DNA from 4 places in the Streptomyces sp. NBC_00663 genome. Region 1 is predicted to be linked to each of the others. Evidence: riboswitches for the same ligand, from Rfam matches in the RefSeq annotation. Region 1 holds a riboswitch; each other region holds the start of a gene.
The links. Region 1 has a riboswitch for cyclic di-AMP ahead of OG866_RS06490 (M23 family metallopeptidase). Riboswitches for the same ligand answer to the same signal wherever they lie in the genome.
Positions count from the first base shown of each region.

Region 2: it holds a riboswitch for cyclic di-AMP, as region 1 does, so the genes downstream of both, OG866_RS37560 (C40 family peptidase) here and OG866_RS06490 (M23 family metallopeptidase) in region 1, are expected to answer to the same signal.
Region 3: it holds a riboswitch for cyclic di-AMP, as region 1 does, so the genes downstream of both, OG866_RS18125 (transglycosylase SLT domain-containing protein) here and OG866_RS06490 (M23 family metallopeptidase) in region 1, are expected to answer to the same signal.
Region 4: it holds a riboswitch for cyclic di-AMP, as region 1 does, so the genes downstream of both, OG866_RS17055 (C40 family peptidase) here and OG866_RS06490 (M23 family metallopeptidase) in region 1, are expected to answer to the same signal.

Region 1 covers NZ_CP109027.1:1,418,370-1,423,124, reverse strand. Annotated here, with positions in the region: gene OG866_RS06495 (alpha-galactosidase) at 1-2,065, shown strand, start outside; cyclic di-AMP (ydaO/yuaA leader) riboswitch at 2,372-2,542, shown strand; gene OG866_RS06490 (M23 family metallopeptidase) at 2,545-3,501, shown strand; gene OG866_RS06485 (exo-rhamnogalacturonan lyase family protein) at 3,721-4,755, shown strand, end outside.
Region 2 covers NZ_CP109027.1:8,269,854-8,274,608, reverse strand. Annotated here, with positions in the region: gene OG866_RS37570 (ATP-dependent Clp protease proteolytic subunit) at 63-698, shown strand; gene OG866_RS37565 (hypothetical protein) at 706-1,014, shown strand; cyclic di-AMP (ydaO/yuaA leader) riboswitch at 1,365-1,572, shown strand; gene OG866_RS37560 (C40 family peptidase) at 1,576-2,049, shown strand; gene OG866_RS37555 (LysE family translocator) at 2,123-2,746, opposite strand; gene OG866_RS37550 (LysR family transcriptional regulator) at 2,848-3,768, shown strand; gene OG866_RS37545 (ATP-binding protein) at 3,765-4,223, opposite strand; gene OG866_RS37540 (helix-turn-helix domain-containing protein) at 4,436-4,755, shown strand, end outside.
Region 3 covers NZ_CP109027.1:3,997,436-4,002,190, reverse strand. Annotated here, with positions in the region: gene OG866_RS18135 (glycoside hydrolase family 53 protein) at 1-853, opposite strand, end outside; gene OG866_RS18130 (HAD family hydrolase) at 1,326-2,138, shown strand; gene OG866_RS18125 (transglycosylase SLT domain-containing protein) at 2,135-2,581, opposite strand; cyclic di-AMP (ydaO/yuaA leader) riboswitch at 2,585-2,766, opposite strand; gene OG866_RS18120 (CocE/NonD family hydrolase) at 2,973-4,755, opposite strand, start outside.
Region 4 covers NZ_CP109027.1:3,779,406-3,784,160, reverse strand. Annotated here, with positions in the region: gene OG866_RS17065 (tellurite resistance/C4-dicarboxylate transporter family protein) at 1-174, opposite strand, end outside; gene OG866_RS17060 (hypothetical protein) at 309-902, shown strand; gene OG866_RS17055 (C40 family peptidase) at 909-2,063, opposite strand; cyclic di-AMP (ydaO/yuaA leader) riboswitch at 2,072-2,242, opposite strand; gene pcrA (DNA helicase PcrA) at 2,483-4,755, shown strand, end outside.

The DNA of each region.
Region 1 (4,755 bases):
GATCGCCCCCAACGGCCGCACCTGGCTCCTGACCGGGCCCGCCAGCAGCTACGCCGTCCACCTCACCGAGGCCGACGAGCTGCTGCATCTGCACTGGGGGCCGGCGATCACGCTGGCCGACGCCGAGGCCCTCGCGGTCCGTCCGCTGCCCGACTACTGGCCCTTCGAGTCCCCGCTCGACGGACGCGAGGAGTACCCGGTCGAGGGCGGCCCCCGCTTCGTCCGGCCCGCGCTGTCGGTGCGCACCGACGCGGGCCGTGGCACCGAGTGGAGCTTCGAGACGTACGAGACCGACGCCGAGGAGCTGCGGCTGCGGTTCCGGGACGGTGGGCTCGTCATTACGCTGCACTACCGGATGCGCGGCGATGTGGTGGAGCGCTGGACGACCCTGGAGAACCAGGGAGCGGACGCCCTGGAGCTGCTCCGCGCGGACTCCGCCACCTGGACCCTGCCCGACCGTGAGGACTGGCGGCTCTCCCAGCTGCACGGCCGCTGGGCCGCCGAGTCCCGGCTCGTACGCTCCCCCCTCACCTACGGTGAGAAGGTCATCGGCAGCCGCCGCGGCCACACCGGCCACCAGCACCTGCCCTGGGTCGCCCTCGACTCCGACGCCACCGAGGAGCGCGGCGAGGTCTACGGCTGCGCCCTCGGCTGGTCCGGCTCCTGGCGGATCGCGGTGGCCCAGCTCCCCGACGCGCGCGTGCAGATCACCGGCGGTGCCGGATACGACGACTCGGGGCTGCTGCGCCTCGTGGCGGGCGAGTCGTTCACCACGCCCGTCTTCGCCGGTCTGTGGAGCGAGGGCGGGTTCGGCGGCGCCAGTCGCGCGTGGCACGCCTACCAGCGGGCCTACGTCATCCCGGACGCGGAGCAGGACCGGCCGGTGCTGTTCAACTCCTGGGAGGCCACCGAGTTCGACATCTCGGAGGAGCAGCAGGAAGCCCTCGCGCGGCGGGCCGCGGCCATCGGCGTCGAGTTGTTCGTGGTCGACGACGGCTGGTTCGGCGCCCGTACCAGCGACCGCGCCGGACTCGGCGACTGGACGGTCAACCGCGACCGCTTCCCGGGCGGCCTGAAGCCCCTCGCCGAATCCGTGCACGCCCTCGGCATGCAGTTCGGCATCTGGGTCGAGCCCGAGATGGTCAACCCCGACAGCGACCTGTACCGGGCACACCCGGACTGGGTGCAGTTCCAACCGGGACGAAAGCGGACGGAACTGCGCAACCAGCTCGTCCTCAACCTCGCGCGCGAGGACGTCCAGGAGTACCTCTGGGGGCAGCTCGACGCCCTGCTGTCCAGCGCCCCGATCGACTATGTGAAGTGGGACTTCAACCGCTGCTTCACGGATGCGGGCTGGCCGAGCGAGTCCTACCCGCAGCGGCTCTGGGTCGACCATGTGCACGCCTTCTACGCCCTGTTGGACCGGCTGCGGGCCGCGCACCCCGGCGTCGCCTTCGAGTCCTGCTCAGGTGGCGGCGGCCGGATCGACCTCGGCGTGATGAGCCGCACGGACCAGGTGTGGACCTCCGACAACACCGACCCCCTCGACCGGCTCTCGATCCAGCACGGCTTCAGCCAGCTCCACCCCGCGCGCGCGATGGCGGCCTGGGTCACCGACAGTCCGAACGCCATGCTCAACGGCCGGGTCAGCTCGCTGCGCTTCCGCTTCGTCAGCGCCATGGCCGGTGTGCTCGGCGTCGGCGGCGACCTCACGCAGTGGACCGAGGAGGAGCTCGCCGAGGCCCGCGACTGGGTGGAGCTCTACAAGGACATCCGGCCCCTCGTGCAACGCGGCGAGCAGTACCGGCTGCGGGCCCCGAGCGGCGGACTGAGCGCCGTGCAGTACGTCCTCGGGGACGAGACCGTCGTCCTCGCCTGGCTTCAGGCGCAGCACTACGGCGAACCCGTCCCGGCGCTGCGCCTGCGGGGCCTCGACCCGACGGCGTCGTATGAATGCCGTGAAACGGGCGAAATTCTCAGAGGTGCCGTATTGCAGCATCACGGGCTGCGGGTGGGATTGCGGGGCGATCTGGATGCGGCAGTTCTCCGACTGCGTCGCATCTGAGCTTTCTGTCCGAATTGGCGTCTTCCGTGGCCTTCATTCCAACTCGCTCTGGAATAAGGGGAGCTGTGTAAACGGCACGTGAGGAGCGTCATATCGGTGACCCTGCGTCGTCCGTCATGTTCACGTAATGCGCCTTCAAATGCTGGGGTTTGCCTTTCGGGAAGTGGCACCAATGCACGGAGGGTGACCGGGAAATTCACAGCGGATCAAGAGGAATGCAATCGTCCTGGAACCCCTTACTTGTCCCTTTGCGTCTTCCTCGCTTACGTTCGCCACCAATCCGGACGGACGCCCAATCCTGCCGCCGCCCGGAATCCGCGCAACTCACCCGTGAACGGCAGGAGCGGGGGACCCACAGGTACGAATGCCTGGGCCGGTCTTCCGGAACAGGCTTGGGGTTAAGGCGCACCTCGGTGCGTCCGGGCATCTCCAGTCCGCACCCGACAGCTCACCTCGTAGGCGCCGGAGAGGAATTCGCCATGCCCGCGAAGGGTAAGCACCGCCGCCCGAGGTCCCAGCGCCTCACCCGCTCGATCGCCGTCGCCGGTACCGGTGGCGCCGCACTCGCCCTGCCTCTGATGGGTGCCGCCGGCGCCCACGCGGCCACCCCGCAGTCCGTCTCGCAGTCGGTTTCGGAAAAGGCCGCCCAGTCCCTTCCGGTGGTCGAGAAGACGGCCACCGAGAAGGCCGCGCAGAAGAAGGGTGCCGCGAACACCGCGACCGTGCGCACCTATTCGGTGCGGGCGGGCGACTACCTCTCGAAGATCGCCGACGAGCAGAACGTCACCGGCGGCTGGAAGAAGCTGTACTCGGACAACCGCGAGGCCGTCGGGTCCGACCCGTCGCTCATCCACCCGGGCCTGAAGCTCACGCTGGGCAAGAAGGCGGCGGCGAGCACGGACAAGTCGGCGAGCGCGGAGAAGTCCGCGAGCTCCGACAAGTCCACGAGTGCCGAGAAGTCCTCGTCCTCCTCGGACACGACGACGGCCACCCGGAGCAGCGAGTCGACCAGCACCGCCGGCTCCAGCGGCTACACCCTCCCCGTGGTCGGCGCCACCGTCGGCACCGCCTACCACACGGCGGGCAGCATGTGGTCCAGCGGCTACCACACGGGCACCGACTTCGTCGTCCCGACCGGCACCTCGCTGAAGGCCGTGGCCGCGGGCACCGTCGTCTCCGCCGGCTGGGGCGGCGCGTACGGCAACCAGGTCGTCATCAAGCTGGCCGACGGCTACTACGCGCAGTACGCCCACCTGTCCGCGCTCTCGGTCTCGTCCGGACAGACCGTCACCGAGGGCCAGCAGATCGGCCTCTCCGGCGCCACCGGCAACGTCACCGGACCGCACCTCCACTTCGAGATCCGCACCACGCCGGACTACGGCTCGGACGTGGACCCGGTCGCGTACCTCCGCTCGAAGGGTGTCGCCGTCGGCTGACGCTCCCCCCGATGCCACCGAAGGCCGGACCCCGATCCCCGGGTCCGGCCTTCGGTGTTGGGTCTTGCCGTTTCATGATCGCTTCATTGCGGTCTTGTGGCGCGGCTGTCCAAACCGTCGACAGGGAGGGGAGGGTGGGACCACAGTGATCTCCGAAGCGATGCAAGCGCTTTCTACGCACATCCGCGTCCGCATCCGCACCCGCATCCGGAGGTCCCCGTGCCCGGCGTCGACCGACGCACCGTCATCAAAGGCGCCGCAGCCGCGGCCGCCGCGGCCCAGTTCTCCTGGGCCCTGTCCCGCACCGCCACCGCGGCGGACGCCGACGACACCGAACTGCGCTGGCTGGAGGGCTCGGCCCCCGACGTCCACGCCGGTGCCACCTGGGGCGTGCCCTGGGCGCGCGGGGCGTACCGGCCGGAGCAGCCGTTCCGGCTGACGACCGCCGCCGGTGACGACGTTCCCGTCCAGAGCTGGGTCACCGGCTACTGGCCCGACGGCTCGGTGAAGTGGACGGCCCACGCCCTCGCGCCCGGCGCGCCGAAGGCCTCCGCCTACAAGCTGGCGGCGGGCACCCCGGCCGCGCCGGAACGGAAGGTCACGGTCACCCGCTCCGCGGGCCGCGTGGAGGTGTCGACCGGTGTGATCACGGCCGTGTTCGGCGCGAAGGGGTCCGACACCGTCGTACGGAGCGTGCGGCGGGGCTCGGCCGAGATCGCCCGGGACGGAAAGCTGGTCGCGCTGCGGCAGGAGTCCGTACGGGACGGGGCGGACGTCGCGCGCTTCCTGGGCCGGATCGAGAAGGTCGAGGTGGAGCAGGACGGACCGGTCCGGGCCGTCGTCCGGGTCGAGGGCCGGCACCGGCACGGCGGCCGCGACTGGCTGCCGTTCGTCCTGCGGTTCGCCTTCTTCGCGGGAGCCGAGTCCTTCCGGCTCGTCCACACCTTCGTCTGGGACGGCGAGCAGACGCCCGGCTCCGACGAGGGCGACTTCCTGCGCGGTCTCGGCGTGCGCTTCACCGTGCCGCTGAGCGATCAGCCCTACGACCGCCATGTGCGGTTCGCCGACTCCGACGGCGGCCTGTTCAGCGAGGCCGTCCAGGGCATCACCGGGCTGCGCCGCGACCCCGGGGCGGCGGTCCGCGCGGCCCAGACCGCCGGTGAGCGGCTGCCCGACACCTCGACCTGGGACACCCGAGTCGCCAGTCGCCTCGCCTACATCCCCACCTGGGGCGACTACACCCTCACCCAGCCC
Region 2 (4,755 bases), 6.9 Mb from region 1:
TCCATCATAACGTCACGTACGTCCTGTACATTTTTTACAGACGCAGAAGGAGGGGACCCACCATGACCCGACCGACCGCCCGCCACGTCCTGCCCGAGTTCACCGAGCGCACCAGCTTCGGCAGCAAGACGATGGACCCGTACTCGAAGCTGCTGGAGGAGCGGATCGTCTTCCTCGGCACCCAGGTCGACGCCACCTCGGCCAACGACGTGATGGCGCAGTTCATGCACCTCGAGTACCAGGACCCCGACCGGGACATCTCGCTGTACATCAACTCCCCCGGCGGCGACTTCGGCGCCATGTCGGCGATCTACGACACCATGCGGTACGTCTCCTGTGACGTGGAGACGATCTGCCTGGGGCAGGCAGGCTCGTCCGCGGCCGTGCTGCTGGCGGCGGGCGCCGCGGGCAAGCGGTCCACGCTGCCGGGCGCGCGGATGGTGATCCACCAGCCCTCTCTGTCCGAGCCGGTGGAGGGCCAGGCCAGCGATCTGGCCATCCAGGCAACGGAGTTGGGGCGGATCCGCGACCGCCTGGAGGAGATGCTCGTACGGCACACCGGGCGGACCCGTGAGCAAGTCACGGAGGACATCGAGCGGAACAAGATCCTCACCGCCCAAGAGGCCCTGGAATACGGCCTGGTGGACCGGATCATCCCCAGCCGCAAGGCGCCGCGCCCCGCGTCCGACGCCCGGTGAGCGGGCGATGCTGCCGCCCGAACTGCCTCCGCTGCCCGCGCTGACCCGCGCCGAGGGCGAGTTGATCGACCGTTACCTCGACGTGGTCGACCTGCTCGGCCGGATCAACCCCGCGCACCCCGGTGACACCTACCGCGGGCTGCGGGCCGCCCAGGCGCTGGTCGCCAAGGCGGCCGAGCTGCGCGACGCGCTGGCGACGATGCATCAGCGGGGGGAGGCCGAGTTGCACGCGGAAACGCTGACACGGGCGCTGCGCGTCCTGGACGGTGAGCGGCGCACGGCGCGGGTCACGGTGCCGCCGCACTCCGACAGTTGACGCACCGGCACCCGTTCCGGACCGCCCGTCGCGACACGAGCCGTCCGGACCGGCCTTCAAACGGACCAAAAGACGTACCCCCATATGGCGTAGCCATCAGTGGTTCTGCGGGCCCGTCAGGCTTGCGCAACGCGCGTAGCCCGGGGCCGGAATGGGTTGTTCCGTCGCTGGTCCGAGGCTCCTCGGACCCCTCGACGGTCGCTCGAACAGAGGAGTGTCCACCCGAACGGGTGAGTGGTGAGTAACAACACAAATCCCCGATTCCATTGGGTTTTTCGGCATTGAGTACGTGAAGATCCCTGACTGACGACAAGCCCCCGCCGCAGCGGCGGGGCGGTCCGGGCGGACGCCGAGTCCTGCCGCCGCCCGGATGACCGGTCGACAGGAGTGGATCGGCAGGAGTGGAGGACCCAGGCAAGACGGGTCGCCGGGACGGTCGCTCTCTTCGGAGATGCCGGTCCGAGCAGCCCTTGGGGTGAAGCCGCGACAACGCGGCCGGGCAACTTCGCCAGCCCGAATCCGACAGGTCATCCTTCACAGGCGGCTGACGAAGGGTTGCGCATGTCTGCGCTCAATCGTGTCCCGTCGCTGATGGCCCGAGCCGGTACGGCCTCGGCCCTCACCATCGCCGCAGTGGGCGGCTCCATCGTGGTCCCGGGCGTCGCGTCCGACGCGGAGGCCGCGACACCGGCGACCAAGGCACTTCAGGTGGCGGCTTCCAAGAAGGGCTCCCCCTACAAGTGGGGCGCCACGGGACCGCACAGGTTCGACTGCTCAGGGCTCACGCTGTACTCGTACAAGAAGGCGGGCAAAAGCCTGCCCCGCACAGCGGCCCAGCAGTACAACAAGACCCGCCACATCTCCTCCGGCAGTCGCAAAGCCGGGGACCTCGTGTTCTTCCACTCGGGGTCGAACGTGTACCACGTCGGCATCTACGCCGGGAAGGGAAAGATCTGGCACTCCCCGAAGAGCGGGGAGGTCGTGAAGCTCGAGAAGATCTGGTCGAGCAGCGTCTGGTACGGCCGGGTCAAATAGCCCCCCGAGCGGGCCGGTGACTCTCCCGCGGGGGTGGCGGCGACCTGACCAGCCGTCACCCCCGCGGGTCCTCTCAGCCGAGAGCCGACAGCCCTTCCAGCAGCAGGACCGCGCCCAGAACGGTCAGCGCGGCCCCGGTGACCCCCGCGACGAGCCGCGCGGCCCGCGGGCGCCGCAGCCATCGGCCCAGCCGGTCCACCAGCAGCGCCACCGCCGGGAACCACACCAGGGCGAGCACGACCACGATCAGCGCCAGCAGCAGCGTCCGGGGCAACGCGGGCTCGCCCGCCGGCACGAACTGCGGCAACAGACTCAGGAAGGTGATGGGCGCCTTCGGATTCAGGGCGTTGGTGACGAACCCCTGCCGTACCGGCCGTACGGCGCCGCCCCCGGACTCCTCGACCGCGCTGTACGGACGGCTCAGTGAGCGCAGCGTCCGTACACCCAGGTACAGCACATAGGCACCGCCCAGGAGTTGGAGGGCGCTGAACAGCGCCGGGACGGCCGCCAGGACCGCGGCGACCCCGGCCACCGCGAGCGCCGTGTGCAGCAGCAGCCCGCCCGCGACGCCGAGGGCACTCGCGACACCGGCCCGGCGGGAGACCAGGGCATTGCGTACGACGACGGTGAAGTCGGCGCCCGGCATGGCGACCATGCCGGCGGCGACCCCGGTGAAGGCGATGAGTTGTCCGTCCATGCCGTTCAGCGTGCCGTGCGGGAGCCTTCAGCAGGTATGTCGAATATTCTTGGTCTGCCTTAAGCATCCCTTTAGGCTCGGCCCAGGATCCGGAGACCGGCATGCACGACCCGAACCGCCTCGCCGCCCTGGTCGCGGTCGCCGAGGCCGGCTCGATCACCCGGGCCGCCGAGCGCCTCGGGTACACCACCCCCGCGCTCTCGCAGCAGCTGGCCAAGCTGGAGCGGGAGGCGGGCACGGCGCTTCTCGTACGGCATCACCGCGGCGCGCGGCTCACCGGCGCCGGTGAACTGCTCGCGGCGCGGGCGCGCCGGGTGCTGGACGAACTGGAGCAGGCCCGGCACGAACTGGCCCGGCTGACCGGGCTGTCCGGCGGCACACTGCGGCTCGGCACCTTCCAGACCGCGGGGATCCATCTGCTGCCGTCCGTGCTGAGCGCGTTCCGCCGGGCGCATCCGGACGTGGAGCTGACGGTCGCCCACCTCGAACCGCCGGCCGGGGTGGAGGCGGTGGCCGCCGGTGACGTGGACCTGGCGCTGACGCACTCCTACGAACCCGCGGACCCGGTGCAGCTCCCCGCGTCCGTCAGCACGGAACCGGTCCTGGTGGAGGAGCTGGTGCTGGTGACCGCTCCGGGGCACGTCCTCACGAGCGACACCTCGCGGCTGCCTCTCAGCGCACTCGCCGGGCAGCCGCTGATCAGCATGGCGCCGGACCATCCCGCCCGGCGCGGCGTGGAGGCGCTCCTCGCCCGGGCCGGGGCCACGCCGTCCGTCCTGGTGGCGACTCCGGTGTACGCCCTGGTGTGCGCGCTGGTCAGTGCGGGGCTCGGGGTCGCGGTGGTCCCGGAGATGGTGGCGCGGACGGCGGTCACTCCGGTGGGGATGCGGCCGCTGGGGACGGGAGAACTGCGCCGTACGATCTCGGTCGCCCACCGGGCCGGCGGGCCGGCCCCTGCGGCGGACGCGTTCCGGGCACTGCTCCGCGGCGCCTTCGGCCGCGCCAAGCAGGGGGGTGTCTAGGGTTCTTGCTGTCCCGCCGCCGACACCGGCTCCGCCGGTACCGTCCACGGGAGTTCGATGGAGACGGTCTTGCCGCCCTCGCGGGTCGGCCTGACTCTGAGCTTGCCGCCGTATTCCGCGGTGAGCCAGCGGATGATCACCATGCCGCGGCCGTTGTCCTGCTGGACGGCGGCCGGCAGCCGCTTCGGGAAGCGGGGGTGGCTGTCGGTGACCCCGATGCGCAGGTGTTCGTCACGGTCGAGGTGGAGGTCCACCGTGAAGGTGGGTGACTGCCCGAAAGTGTGCTGTACGGCGTTGGTGGCTAGTTCGGAGACGATCAGCCGGATCGTCTCCGCCGCTTCCGTGTCCGCCGGCAGCCCCCATTCCGCCAGGGTGCTCAGGACGTAGGCGCGGGCCGCGGAGACCGAGGCGGGATCGCTCGGCAGAGTGACGGATGCTTCCAGATGGTCTGCCATGGCGAGGTCGTCCCTTTCCCACGGGACCGCAGTCCGACACGGAGCGGATGGTTCGAGTACGGTCCCGGACTGGTGCTTCTTCGCCAGACTGCCATTACCAGGCCGGTCACGGTGCCGATCCACCAAGATATGCATATATCTGTCGCTCGAAGCGGTGAACTCTCCGACGGAAGACCGTATTTGGGCGGCCCGGAAGGAGTAAGGAGTAGCCCATGCAGCACGGTCCCGCGGTACGCCGCCGGAAACTGGGCGCCGAACTGCGTGCGTTGCGCACCGGTGCGGGGCTCACCAGTGGTGAGGCGGCCCGGCTGGTGGGCTGGCACCAGTCCAAGGTGAGCCGGATCGAGACCGGCGCGAGCGGCGTGAAACCGGCCGATGTGCGGTTACTCCTGGACGCCTACGAGGTGCACGACAGCCAACTGCGCGAGTTGCTGCTGGTGTTGGCGGGCTCCGACGAGGGCGGGACCGGACGCCACCACTGGTGGCACGCCTATCGCGGGGTGCTGCCGCCGACGTACCGGGACTTCATCAG
Region 3 (4,755 bases), 2.6 Mb from region 1:
CGCTGCTCAGCGTGAACGGGTACGCGGTCTCGGCGATGACCACCGGCTTGCCGTAACGGGCGGTGATGTCCGCGAAGTTGGCGGCGGCCGCGTCCAGCCCGCCGTGCCAGAAGGGGTAATACGACTGGGCGATGATGTCGAAGTCGAGCCCGTCGGCGACCGCGTTGTCGAACCACCAGCGAGACGTGCCGTTGTCACCGCCCGCGGCGATGTGCAGCATCGTGCGCACCCGGGGCTGGGTGTCCCGGGCGGCGCTCAGCCCGGCCTTCAGCAGCAGGAGGAGATTGCCCCAACCCCCGCCGTCACTGCCCCAGTTCTTGCCCTCGGGCCACAGCATGCCGCCGTTGATCTCATTGCCGACCTGGACGAACGCGGCCGGGGTGCCCTGGCGCCGCAGCGCGCCCAGTACATCGGCCGTGTGGTCGTACACCGCACGGGACAGGCCCGTCACGTCCAGGCCCGCCCACGCCGCCGGCTTGGTCTGGTGCGCCGGGTCGGCCCAGGTGTCCGAGTAGTGGAAGTCGACCCAGATGCCGATGCCGGCCCGCCTCAGCCGGCGGGCGAGGGGGAGGATGTGCGCCTTGGTGTTGTAGCCGTCGACCGGGTCGACCCACACCTTCAGCCGGGCGTGGCTGATCCCCGAGCGGGCGAGCAGCCGGACCGGGTCCTCGCGGTGGCCGTCGGCGGTGCGGTACACGGCGCCGTGGTCCTCGTTCTTGGGCAGCGAGGAGATGTCCATGGCCCGGATCTCCAGGCGGCGCCCGCCTGTTGATGCCGCAGCCGGCACCGCGCCCAGCACGGGGACGGCCAGCGCGGCGGCTCCCGCAGCGGTGAGCACACTGCGTCTACGCATGTCAGAGTCCTTTCACAGCACAAGAACAGAGGTGTCAGCGCGGCTCGCGGAACACCTCGACCGCACCTGCCGGTACGGCGGCCCGGCCGCCGTCGGGTCCGGCGGGTCGCCACCACCCCGAGCGTCGTGCGGCATGGGTGGGCCCCCGGGGATCGGCAAGAGAATGCCCCGGTGTCTGTGAGCGTGCACATATTTCGGAGTGGGGCGACACCCGCGAGCAACAAGTAGGTAACCCGACACACTCTCCATTGACAAGGGGTGAAACGCTTCTGTTCTGTGCACGCTCACAGAGTCATGCCGACCGCGCCCCGGACTCGCCGGAACCGCGGCCGGCCCTTCGAGGACCCAACTCCCATGTCGTGCTGCGGGATTCGACGTGAGCGCCAACCGGAGCGGACGTCAACGGATGTGAAAGGTGCGGCCGTCCGGTTCGCGTCGAGTCGGCGGGGGATTCCATCCGTATTCTCTGATCATGGCCGCACCCACCGCATATTCACTCGTCGCCACTGACCTGGACGGAACCCTGCTCCGGGGCGACGACACGCTCTCCGACCGCTCGCTCGCCGCTCTCGCGCGCGTGGCGGCGGCCGGGGCCCGGCATCTGGTGGTGACCGGCCGGCCGGCCCCGAGAGTGCGGCCGCTCCTCGACGACCTCGGCAGCACCGGGCTCGCGGTGTGCGGGCAGGGTGCGCAGGTCTACGACGCGGGCGCGGACCGTCTGCTGTGGTCGGTCACCCTGGACCGGGAGTTGGCCGAGACCGCGCTCGGCAAGATCGAAGCAGAGGTCGGCCAGGTCTACGCGGCCGTCGACCAGGACGGTGTGGACGGCCTCACGCTCATCGAGCCCGGGTATCTGATGCCGCACCCGACCCTGCCCGCCGTGCGGGTGGGCCGCCGCGACGACCTGTGGTGCGAGCCGATCAGCAAGGTGCTGCTGCGCCACCCCGCCCTGTCCGACGACGAGTTGGCGGCGACCGCGCGCGGAGTCGTCGGTTCCCTCGCGACGGTGACGATGTCCGGCCCCGGCACCGTCGAACTCCAGCCATGCGGCATCACCAAGGCGACGGGCCTCGCACTGGCCGCCGAGTACCTCGGCCTCGGCCCGCGGGACACCCTCGCCTTCGGCGACATGCCCAACGACATCCCCATGTTCGACTGGGCGGCCCACGGCGTCGCGATGGCCAACGCCCACCCCGAACTCAAGGCCGTGGCAGACGAGGTGACCCTGTCGAACGAGGACGACGGCGTCGCCGTCGTCCTCGAAAGACTCTTCAGCGGCTCTTAGTACGCGCCGTACACGTTGTCGATCGAGCCGTACACCGCGGCCGCGTAGTTGCAGGCCGCGGTGATGTTCGCGACCGGGTCGTAGGAGTTCCACGAGGTGCCGGCCACGTGGTACGCGTTGAAGGTCGGGTCGATCACCTGGAGCAGGCCCTTGGAGGGCGTGCCCGCGATCGCGTTGGAGTCCCAGTTGTTGATGGCGTACGGGTTGCCCGAGGACTCACGGATGACGTTGCGGTAGATGCCGTCGTAGGAGCCGGGGATCCCGTTCTGGGCCATGACCTGGAGCGAGGCGCGGATCCAGCCGTCGAGGCTGTCGGAGTAGCCGAGCGAGGTGGCGGTGACCGTGGTCGTGGTGGCCGCGGACGCGGTGGTCGCGCCGACGACGGGGAAGGCGAGCGCGGCGATGGCGGCACCGGTGACGGCGAGCTTGCGGGACAGACGCATGACGAAGTTCCTCTCCGTCGCCTGCGAGGTGAGCTGTCGGGTTCGGGCGGGAGCTGCCCGGCCATGCCGAAGAAGGCATGACTTCACCCCAAGCCGTACCGGTATGTCCGAAGACGCCCGGTCCGGCGACTTACCTGGGTCCCCCGCTCCTGCCGTGAAGTTCTCTGTGTGAGCGATCTACGGGTGGCGGCAGGATTCGGCGTCCACCCGGGCCGGGAACGTATGCGACTGCACATGTCCGAAACAAGTACCGGATTCACAGATGGCACCTGTTGACCTTGGTGCGTGGATTGTGAGGCCCGGAATTCCGGGGTTTTCGGACAGGGTGAAGTGAGCCAACTCACCGTCAAGCGCAAGAGTGGCAAATCGGGCAATGCGGCCCAACTCGCAGTTAACCGGCCGTTCGTGGAATCCGCTTCTCCCAGGTCCGGTGGAAGACCACCTCGCCACCCTCCGTGCAGATCACCTCGTTGGAGGTCAGGAACACAGCCGACTCACAGGTGATCTCCGAGCGGGTCCGGACGGTCGTGTCCCAGCCCAGCTCCGGCCGGTGCAGCCGGATCGACCAGTCCGAGCGGGCGCGGGCCGACAGGGGGTCGGTCTCGTTGACCGAGTACGTCTCCAACGCGTCCTCGGTGAACTCCAGCCCGTCGGGGTAGACGCGGGTGCCGCCGTAGCGGGGGTCGACCTCGAGTCGCCACTCGCCCGTGGCGACGTCCCGGACGACGAGCCGCTCGGGGCGGGGTTCGTCGAGAGTGGCCGGGTGGTTCACGCCCAGTGGTTCCGACTGCTCGGGCTCCCCGAATGCGATGTCGCCGTCCAACTCCCGCGAACGCACCGGCAGTTCCAGGAAGCTGCCCGCCGGGTCCAGCGTGAACCCGGCCTCCGACTCGGGCTGCGGCCAGATCCAGGGCCAGTACGCGGAGGAGACCGCGAGCCGGATGCGATGGCCCGGCGGGAAGACATGCCCGATGCCGTTCAGGTCGAAGACGACCTCCCCGGTCGCCCCCGGCTCCCACGGCACCGCCCGGTCCCGCCCGTGCCGTGCCGACAGGTTCAGCACGCCCCGGGTGACCAGCGTCGACGCACCGTCCGGCGCCACATCGCACAACCGTGCGATCACCTGCCCGCGCGGCACCTCGCACGTCACCCGCAACCGCACCCGGGGCCGCCCCAGCACCCAGGTCTCCTCGCCCACCGCGAACTCGAAACAGGCCGAGCGGGCGTCCTCCTCCCGCTGGTCGGGCGGCAGGTCGGCGTCGTTCCCGAACGGGAAGAAGCGCCCGGCGTCCACCCCCGTGTGCTGCGGGGAGCGGACGAGGACGGGGGCGCCCTGGAGGCCGTACGAGATGGTCGTGACGTGCGGGGAGGGCCAGGCCGGCTCGCCGACCCAGCGGCCGGGGAGGGTGTCGTACACCGTGGCGGGGCGGTGGGAGTCGCTGACGTAGGCCCGCAGGAGGGGTTCGCGCATGACGCCGGTGTCGACGCCCTTCAGGTGCTGGTCCCACCAGCGCAGGGTCTCCTGGAGAAAGCCGATCGCCGGGCCCGGCGGCAGCCCGCGGTCCGGGTACTGGTGGGACCAGGGGCCGATGAGCCCGCGTACCCGGTCCGGCGGCAGCTGCTCGACGAGCCTCAGCACCGTGTCGCGGTACGGGTCGTGCCAGCCGCCCACCGCCAGGACCGCCGCGTCGATCGCGCCGTAGTCCTCGCAGACGCTGCCGTGCCGCCAGTAGGCGTCGCGGGTCTGGTGGTTCAGCCAGGTGTGGATGAACGGGTCGACATGCTCCAGGCGTTCGAGCCACAGGTCCCGCCAGGCCGGGCCCGCGTACTGCGGGTCGGGCGGCCGGGAGACGAAGGCCAGCATGGTGGCGGCCCAGGCGTGCATGTCGACGGCGAGGACGGAACCTCCCATGTAGTGCACGTCGTTGTCATAGCGGTCGTCCGTGGAGCAGACCGTGACGACCGCCTTGAGCGGCTCGGGCGCGAGGGCCGCGATCTGGAGGGAGTTGAAACCGCCCCAGGAGATGCCGAACATGCCCACCCGGCCGTCGCACCAGGGCTGCGCCGCCAGCCAGTTGACCACCTCGACCCCGTCGGCCAGCTCGGTCGCCGAGTACTCGTCCGTCGGCAGCCCCTCGCTGTTGCCGTGCCCACGGACGTCGACGCGCACGGAG
Region 4 (4,755 bases), 2.4 Mb from region 1:
CAGCGCCACCCAGGCCACGCTCGCCAGCGCCAGCGCGATACGGGACACCACCTCGTACCCCGTCAGATGGAGACCGATCGACAGGATGCCGGTCGCCATCACCGCGGAGCCCGCGGCGGGCGGCCGCTGCGCCCACCAGGTGCGGAGGGGGGAGGTATGGGGTGTATCGGGCATGGGGTGATGCTATGGAGCGGGGTGGGGGTTGAGAGCGGGGCACGCGCGCGTGGGGGAGAAAAACGCGCGGGGTGAGGGCAGCTGAGTAGTTGCGCTCATGACAGGAGGGGAGGGGGGTGGGGAGACTGCGGCACATGTCCTACCGACGATCAGTCGTCCTGGCCGCCCTCGCCTCCCTCGCGGTGCTCGCCCTGGCCGCCTGTGGAAGCGAACGAGCCGGGGAGCAGTCCGTGGGCGCACCGACGCCCACGCCCTCCTACCCGCCCCCGCCCAAGTGCGCCCAGGCCGCCGAGACGCCCCCGCCCGCGTCCTCCTCACCCGTGCCGAGCGCGACCGCCTCACGGGGCGAGGGAGCCGGAGACCAGCCCCCCAACTACGCCGACAACCACGCGTACCGCATGCAGGCGTCCCTCAGCGCCGAACGCGAGGCCAGTGGACTGGCCTCGGCCGGGCTCATCCGCAAGGAGCTGGAGAAGGTCCGGGCGGCAGGCGGGGCGGGGGCGTACGGGGTCTACGGGGACGAGCGCGTCGAGGCGGCGCTCCAGCGCCTCGGCTGCGGACCGGAACACGGGGTCTTCGTCGGGAACGGGTTCTACGCCGTCTACACCGGCCTCGCGTGCGTGTCGGGGCGGGTGACGAAGGACGAGCTGACCACCGAGGTGCACGGTGTCTACGCCGAGCCCCAGCCCGGGGCGGGGCCCTGCGTAGAGAACCGCGGAGGTCACTGACCTGCGTCAGGCCGGGCGGACCACACTGTGGATCGCCGACTCGCCGTCGTAGTAGATCGACTCCTCGCGGACGTACGCCCCCGGCTTCGGCGCGTGGATCATCATGCCGTTGCCGATGTAGATGCCGACGGGGCTGACATCGTCGTAGAAGAAGACGAGGTCGCCGGGCTGGGCGTTGGCGAGGGGGACCGTGGTGCCGAAGTTGACCTGGTCGTAGGTGGTGCGGGGGAGGGAGATGCCGGCGGCGTTCCAGGCGGCCTGGGTGAGGCCGGAGCAGTCGTAGGAGTCGGGGCCGGTGGCGCCCCAGACGTACGGCTTGCCGATCTGGGAGCGGGCGAAGGCGAGCGTCTTGTCGGCCTTCGTGGCGTAGGAGGAGTCCGTGGAGGTCTCCGAGGACGAGCTGCTCCCCGCCTTCTCGGCCGCCGCCGCTTCCTCCGCCGCCTTCTGCTCGGCGGCCTTCTGCTGTTCGGCCAGCTCCGCGGCCTTGCGGGCGGCCTCCTCCTGCTTCTTCTTCTCGATCGCCGCGAGCCGCGCCTTCTCCTCGGCGGTCAGCTGCGACAGCAGCTCGCGCGCGGCGGAGAGCTTGCGCTGGACGGTCGCCTTGGCGGTCTTCAGGTCGCCCTGCGACTCGGTGAGCGTCTCAAGGCTCTTGGTGGCCTCCTGGCGCTTCTTCATCGTCGCGGACTGCGCGCTGATGTAGTCGTCGACCGCGCCCTTCTGACGGTCCGTCATGCGGCCCATCAGCTGCGTCTGGTCGAAGTAGTCCTGCGGGGTGTCCGCGAGCAGGAAGGTCGCGGTGTCGGGCGCGGAGGCGCCGGTGCGGTACTGGGCCGCGGCGAAGGATCCGAGCTCCTCACGGGCCTCGTTGAGCTTCTCGGTGCGCTTGGCGACGTCGTCGAGGAGGGTGTCGACGTCCGCGCGCTGCTTGGCGGTCTTCTCCTTCGCCGAGTTGTACTTCTCGGTCGCCGACTCCGCCTGCCGGTAGAGGTCGTCGACCTTCTTCTCGACTTCCTCCAGGCTCGGCTTGTCGTCGGTCGAGGGTGCGGCGGTGGCCGTCTGGGAGAGCAGGGCCACGGAGGTGAGGGCGGCCGTTGCGAGCGCGGGGGTGCGTATGCCTGCTACGCGCGTTCCCGCAGGACGCGGCTTTGCGTGCGACGCCAAGGGAGGCGACTCCTTCCATGTTCCGCCTACCGAGTTAGCTGTCGGGTTCGGGCGGGTGGTTCGGAAGGTGTGCCCTACGGCCGCTCCCGGGAGGGAGTCGGGCCGATTCACCCCAAGGTCGGTGTGGGTCCCCGGCTCCGGCTGCCATGGCGGCGCACCGGACTCAGCGGAGGCCGCGCGGCCCGGCGACGTTCGCCGGTGGGGGTCGTACGGCCTGCCCGGCACGGTAGCCAACTGGTGTGGCCCCTGTGAAGGTTGATGTCCGATAGGCCCGATACATTTTTGTGACCTTGGGTGGGCAAGGGGGCTGATCATTCGGTTTCTCACGGAACGTGACGGAGCAGTCCTGGAGGGTGAGAGGGCCCGACTTCTCGGGGCGGCGGCGGGGTGTCAGTGGGGAGCCCTAGACTCGGAGAGCGATGACAGGCCTCTTTGACGACAGCTTCCTGGCGAACCTCCAGGCCCCCCAGGGGCACGAGGAGGAACCCCCGCCGCCGCCCGAGGACGAGCACGGACCGGAACCGGACCACGTTCCGGACGATCTGTTCGGCGGGAAGTTCGACGTGCCCCCGGACCGGGACGGGTACTACCGCGACGGCGCCCCGCGCCCCGCCCTGGACGCGGCGGCGCTGATCGAGGGGCTCAACGAGAACCAGCGGGCGGCCGTCGTCCACTCCGACACCCCGCTGCTCATCGTGGCCGGCGCCGGCTCCGGCAAGACGCGTGTGCTCACCCACCGCATCGCCTACCTGCTGGCCGAGCGCAACGTGCACCCGGGCCAGATCCTCGCGATCACCTTCACCAACAAGGCCGCCGGTGAGATGAAGGAGCGTGTCGAGCAGCTCGTCGGCCCGCGCGCCAACGCGATGTGGGTCATGACCTTCCACAGCGCGTGCGTGCGGATCCTGCGGAGGGAATCCAAGAAGCTCGGCTTCACCTCGTCGTTCTCGATCTACGACGCCGCCGACTCCAAGCGCCTCATGGCCCTCGTCTGCCGTGACCTGGACCTCGACCCCAAGCGCTTCCCGCCCAAGTCCTTCAGCGCCAAGATCAGCAACCTCAAGAACGAGCTGATCGACGAGGAGGACTTCGCCGCCCAGGCCACCGACGGCTTCGAGAAGACCCTCGCCCAGGCCTACGCCATGTACCAGTCGCGGCTGCGCGAGGCCAACGCCCTCGACTTCGACGACCTGATCATGACGACGGTCAACCTGCTGCGCGCCTTCCCGGACGTCTCCGAGCACTACCGCCGCCGCTTCCGGCACGTCCTGGTCGACGAGTACCAGGACACCAACCACGCCCAGTACGCACTGGTGCGTGAACTGGTCGGGACGAGCGAGCACCCGGTCGACGTACCCCCCAACGAGTTCGACGTCCCGCCCGCCGAGCTCTGCGTCGTCGGTGACGCCGACCAGTCGATCTACGCCTTCCGGGGTGCGACGATCCGCAACATCCTCCAGTTCGAGGAGGACTACCCGACCGCGACGACGATCCTGCTGGAGCAGAACTACCGCTCCACCCAGACGATCCTCTCCGCCGCCAACGCGGTCATCGAGCGCAACGAGTCCCGTCGCCCCAAGAACCTGTGGACCAACGCGGGCGCCGGCGCGCGCATCACCGGGTACGTCGCGGACACCGAGCACGACGAGGCCCAGTTCGTCGCCGAGGAGATAGACCGACTGACGGACGCGGGCGATGCGAAGGCCGGCGATGTCGCCGTCTTCTACCGCACCAACGCCCAGTCCCGAGTCTTCGAGGAGATCTTCATCCGCGTCGGCCTGCCCTACAAGGTCGTCGGCGGCGTCCGCTTCTACGAGCGCAAGGAGGTCCGGGACGTCCTGGCCTACCTCCGTGTCCTCGCCAACCCCGAGGACTCGGTGCCGCTGCGCCGGATCCTCAACGTCCCCAAGCGCGGCATCGGCGAGCGCGCCGAGGCGATGATCGACGCCCTCTCGCAGCGGGAGAAGATCAGCTTCCCGCAGGCGCTCAAGCGCGTCGACGAGGCGTACGGCATGGCCGCGCGGTCGACCAACGCCGTGAAGCGGTTCAACGTGCTGATGGAGGAGCTCCGTACGATCGTCGACTCCGGCGCGGGACCGGCGACCGTCCTGGAGGCGGTGCTCGAACGCACCGGCTATCTCGCCGAGTTGCAGGCCTCCACCGACCCGCAGGACGAGACCCGGATCGAGAACCTCCAGGAACTCGCCGCCGTGGCCCTGGAGTTCGAGCAGGAGACGGCGGAGGGCGAGGAGTCCCCCGGGCTCGCCGCCTTCCTGGAGCGCGTCGCGCTCGTCGCCGACTCCGACCAGATCCCCGACGAGGACGAGGACGGCTCCGGCGTCATCACCCTGATGACTCTCCACACCGCCAAGGGACTTGAGTTCCCGGTCGTCTTCCTCACCGGTATGGAGGACGGCGTCTTCCCGCACATGCGCTCCCTCGGCCAGACCAAGGAACTGGAGGAGGAGCGGCGCCTGGCGTACGTCGGCATCACGCGCGCGCGGGAACGGCTCTATCTGACCCGCTCCTCACTGCGCAGCGCGTGGGGGCAGCCGTCGTACAACCCGCCCTCGCGCTTCCTGTCGGAGATCCCGGAGCAGCACGTGGAGTGGAAGCGCACGGGCGCCACCGCCGCTCCCGCGGGCCCGGTCTCGGGTGTCGCGTCCTCGCTGTCGTCCTCCCGCTCCCGCTC